Regions from separate parts of the Pseudoalteromonas sp. DL-6 genome, predicted to be linked through region 2. Evidence: riboswitches for the same ligand, from Rfam matches in the RefSeq annotation. Region 2 holds a riboswitch; the other holds the start of a gene.

Region 1 (2,492 bases), 1.6 Mb from region 2:
CTCTTGCATACTTAAGCCGCTTTGTTGCTGTAGCTCATTGAAGAATGCCTGCGCTGCAATCAGTGACTTTTTAGTTTGTAAGCCACCGTCTATAATTTTATGGGCACGCAAATAGCTCTCTACATCCCTTGAAAGTAAAAAAGTATCTTTTCCTAAGGCACGCAACGCATAAGGACCGGTATTACCACCAAGCCTCGCACCATGCTTTTTTAAATAGGCCCACAAGCCAATAATATCCTCACTTGGCCAGTTAGCAATAAACTGACTAAAGCTGCCGTGTTGCGCTGCAACCTCGTGGATCATATACGCATTTTCAGTAATGGTTTTTACTTTTTTATAATTGCGTACAATCCGCTCATCACTGGCTTTTTGCTCTAACATGTCTGGTGGCATCATCAATAGTTTTTCAACACTGAAATCCCAAAAAACCTCTCTAAATCCGGCCCATTTACTGTTGATCACCGACCAATAAAAACCACTTTGAAAAACCTTCCGCGTAAATTCTTCTAGCCAATCATCATCACTTAATGTGACGAGTTGCTTTGTTGATAAAGGTTTTGCGAGTAATAATTTAAGCATTTTTTCAGAGCCCTTTCGCTCTACTGCACGCTTATAAATATCGCTAAATTTTTCCATCTGCTTAATACCTTACTTCTGCTATGAGGCTAGTGTACGAGAAAAGTAGCCAATACGTAATAACTGTCAATTGGGATGAATCTATCTGTATTTAGTCACTTGACACCTAGACGGCTAAAGTGGTTTAATCGCCACACTTACCCTATTACATTGTATTTGCTGATTGATTTTTCAATAGCAAGTGCAAAGGGCTGGAAGAGGTGCGTTATTCAGGTAGCGTATGTTAGGAGCGCAAACTCCATTGAGCATACGTGAGGGGAATTAACGCCGAGAGGTAATACTTTTTTGTGAAAGGTTACTTCGGGCGACTAGGTTGAATCCTAGCGACTGTCACCAATAACATATTTGGTGGAGAGCTTCTGGTCTTAGTATAATAAGGCCGTGCGCCTTATTATTTAAGCCCATTCGCTCTTCGAATTATAAATACATTCAAAGAGTCCGGCACCCTAAATACCCGCCAATAACTCGACGAATGCCCTATAAGTTCGTGAGAGATGATCAACAACTTCAATATTAACAATTTCCATTTATGGACTGCACTGATCACCCCATTTGATCAAAATGGCCTAGTTGATTACGCAACCTTAAATACCTTGGTGGCCGAGCAAGAAGCCGCTAACAATGGCATTTTATTACTTGGTAGCACTGGCGAAGGGTTAGCCCTTACCCTAAAAGAGCAGCAAGCCATCGTAGAGCATGTCTGCCAATTACAGCCGAGCGTCCCGCTTATGGTTGCAGTCGGTGGTAGTAACTTAAAGCAGCAGCTTGAATGGGTTAACTACTGCAACCAACTGCCTATTCATGGTTTTTTACTTGGATCACCTTTGTACGCCAAACCAGGCGCACTGGGGCAAACGCATTGGTTTGAAAGCCTGCTAGATGCCAGTTCTCACCCTTGTATGCTTTATAATGTGCCAGGACGTAGCGCGGTTAGCATTCCTATTGCAACCATTGAAAACCTCAAACAACATAAAAATTTATGGGCACTTAAAGAGGCCAGTGGCTGTATTTCTCAATTTGAAGCCTATCGACAAGCAGCGCCTGAATTAGCCATTTTTAGTGGTGACGATGCCCTCATGCCTTATTTTGCCCAAGCAGGTGCAAAAGGTTTAGTGTCGGTTGCAGCCAATGCATGGCCAGTGCAAACTCATGAGTTTGTAAAGCGCAGTTTAAGCGGCCAACACCCTAATCTTTTTGCCCAGTGGTCTAGCGCTATCAATAGCTTATTTTCAGTAGCAAACCCTATCCCAGTCAAAGTGTTAATGCATTTACAAGGGCGTATTAGCAGTCCGCATTTACGTCCACCTTTAACACACCTTGAGCTGACACACACAGATGACATTTCATCGGCAAACAACACCATTTTATCTTGGCATTAAATACAGGTTTTTATAATGAGCTGGTTAGAACTATTAAATAATTTAGAAACGGGCGCAGTTCGCGCAGCAACACAAGACGAAAACGGCCAATGGCACGCTAACGTAGAAGTAAAGCAAGGCATTTTAGAGGCGTTTAAAAACGGCACTAACATGGAGTTTCCTGGTGGCTTTGTTGATAAACATAATCTAGCGCCGCAATGCTTTGAAGCCACAGCAGGCGTTCGCATGGTGCCAGGTGGTTCAAGTGTACGTCGTGGTGCACATGTCGCCAAAGGCACTATTATTATGCCACCTGCGTACGTAAATATTGGCGCCTTTATTGACGAGGGGACTATGGTAGATAGCCACGCATTGGTTGGCTCATGTGCGCAAGTGGGTAAAAATGTTCATTTGAGCGCTGCGGTACAATTAGGCGGGGTACTTGAGCCTATTGGCGCCAACCCTGTGGTCATAGAAGACGATGCATTCATCGGTGCA
Region 2 (2,492 bases):
ATGTTGTGAACCGGATTATGCCAACCAGCATTAGTGAGCGAAAGCTGATGTTTTTGGTGGGGAGTTTTGCGTTTCTATTTTCATCTATTTCCGACAACGTTACAGCCACATTGATTTCCTTGGCAGTGATTATGTCATTAAAGCTCGAAGCCAAAAAACTAGTTAAGTACGCCACCTTAATTGTATTTGCAGTGAACTCCGGCGGTGTTTCACTTATAACGGGCGATGTAACCACGTTAATGATTTTCCTTGATGGTAAAGTCACCATTAGTCACTTATTACTGTTAATTGTGCCAGCGTTATTAAGCGTATTATTACTGGCTACCTTGTTATCAATTGGTATGAACAAGCAGTTAGAGTTTAAAAAGACTAAATTCAAACGCATCGAAAAAACCGACATTACTATTGCTGTTATTTTCTTCACTACGGTTATTTCTACCCTCACTTTAAGTGTTTTATATAGTGTGCCGCCATTACTTACTTTTTTACTCGGCCTGTCTATTATGTTTTTAGTCGCGCAATTTTTAATGCGTAAAAAAGACATCAATAAAGATATGATCGATTTCATACGTGACATAGAGTACGACACCTTATTGTTTTTCGTGGGTGTGTTACTACTTGTTGGTGCATTAAAAGAAGTTGGGGTACTGAGCCAATTTACTAATTTGTATACAGTAATGGCGCCAGAGTACGCAAACTACTTAATGGGTATTTTATCCGCAGGTGTTGATAACGTGCCACTAACGGCTGCGCTACTAAAAGCCGACATTGTAATGAGTCAACAGCATTGGTTGTCGTTTACGTATGCAACCGGTGTGGGTGGTTCAATGCTGATCATTGGTTCGGCGGCTGGTATTATTGCTATGAGTAAGGTTAAAGAACTTACTTTTGCAAGTTACCTTCGTTTGTCGTTGTATTTGTTAGTGTGTTACACCTTTGGTTATGCTGGCTCTTACTTTATGGGTAGTTTTATTTGATTTTATAATAAAACGACTTGACAGCTAGACGTCTAAACGATAACTTTCAAAGCCGCACTCTTAGTGCGGTTTTGTTTTATTAGCCACTGGTTAATAATACATTCAGAAGAGGTGCGATACTTAGGTACTTAATGTGAGGCAACGACAGCCTGCGACCATTGAGGAGGGAAGTACTCGCCGAGGAAAACAATGGGTCGTTACTATTGTTTTTCGGTTTATGGGGCTGAATCCTCAAAACTGTCACCAATTTAGGTGGAGAGCTTCTGGCAGTAGATTTTTCTTATCTTTATTTCCTGCCAAGTTCTTCTTGTTTTATTGCGGTTTGGATGCCGCGAAAGGAGACGAAATGACTACCCAATCAGTGCCACAAGGTTTACAGAGCACAAAATCAGATTACATTGTTGCCAAATTTGGTGGCACCAGCGTGGCTAATTTTGAGGCCATGAGCCGTTGTAGCGAAATCATTGTAAACGATAACAGCGTTCGAATTGTTGCAGTGAGCGCCAGTGCCGGTGTAACTAATCACTTGGTGGCACTTTGCAAAGCCGATATTGATGCCGCAGAACGTCAACAGCATATTGATGGTGTACTTGCGATTCAGCAGGCAATTTTAACTGATCTGACCCTAGATAATGATTTAGCGCTTGGTTTTAATAACACCCTCGATGAATTTCAAACTCTGGCAAATCAGATACTGACAACAGAGCAACAACACGATGAGCTACTTAGCTTTGGCGAGCGTTTATCGTCGTATTTATTTACTCAAGTATTACGCTTAAAAGGCTTAAATTCGCAGCGTTTTGATGTTCGCCAGGTGCTTAAAACCGATAGCCAATTTGGTAAAGCCACGCCAAATGTAGCCGCTACAGCGCTTGCAGCTAAAGAGCATTTAATTCCTTTACTAGAGAACAATGTAATTGTTACTCAGGGCTTTATTGGCAGCGATGAAAACAATGTAACCACCACACTAGGTCGCGGTGGCTCTGATTACAGTGCCGCCTTGTTAGCTGAAGCAATTAACGCTAAAAGTGTGCATATTTGGACCGACGTAGTGGGGATTTTTAGCACTGATCCGCGTTTGTGTGCTAAAGCCACACCTATTGCGCGTTTAAGCTTTGATGAAGCGGCAGAAATGGCCACTTTTGGCGCTAAAGTGCTGCATCCGGCTACAATTTTGCCAGCCAGTCGTAGCCATATAAATGTGTTTGTTGGCTCAAGCACAGAGCCAGAGCGTGGTGGCACCTGGATTGAACGTGAAAAATCGCAGCTACCTGGTATTCGTGCGGTCACGCAACGTAAAAACCAAATACTACTGACCTTAAAAAGCCCTGAAATGCTATTAGCGAGTGGTTTTTTAGCGCGTATCTTTACTATTTTAAGTGAATGCAATATTTCGGTAGATTTGGTTACCACCTCTGAAATTAGTGTAGCAATTACCCTTGATAATGCGCCAAATGCATCACGCCCAGAGCTAGATCAAGAGTGCTTAGATAAACTGGCTGAGTTTTGCCATGT

What was found. A riboswitch is a leader RNA that binds a small molecule or an ion and turns the genes downstream of it on or off. The one in region 2 is predicted to bind lysine.
Region 1: it holds a riboswitch for lysine, as region 2 does, so the genes downstream of both, dapA (4-hydroxy-tetrahydrodipicolinate synthase) here and lysC (lysine-sensitive aspartokinase 3) in region 2, are expected to answer to the same signal.

The regions. Positions count from the first base shown of each region.
Region 1 is NZ_CP019770.1:221,340-223,831, reverse strand. It holds gene B1F84_RS01080 (DNA-3-methyladenine glycosylase I) at 1-636, opposite strand, end outside; lysine riboswitch at 824-1,003, shown strand; gene dapA (4-hydroxy-tetrahydrodipicolinate synthase) at 1,131-2,015, shown strand; gene B1F84_RS01070 (2,3,4,5-tetrahydropyridine-2,6-dicarboxylate N-succinyltransferase) at 2,031-2,492, shown strand, end outside.
Region 2 is NZ_CP019770.1:1,844,820-1,847,311, reverse strand. It holds gene nhaD (sodium:proton antiporter NhaD) at 1-977, shown strand, start outside; lysine riboswitch at 1,076-1,248, shown strand; gene lysC (lysine-sensitive aspartokinase 3) at 1,324-2,492, shown strand, end outside.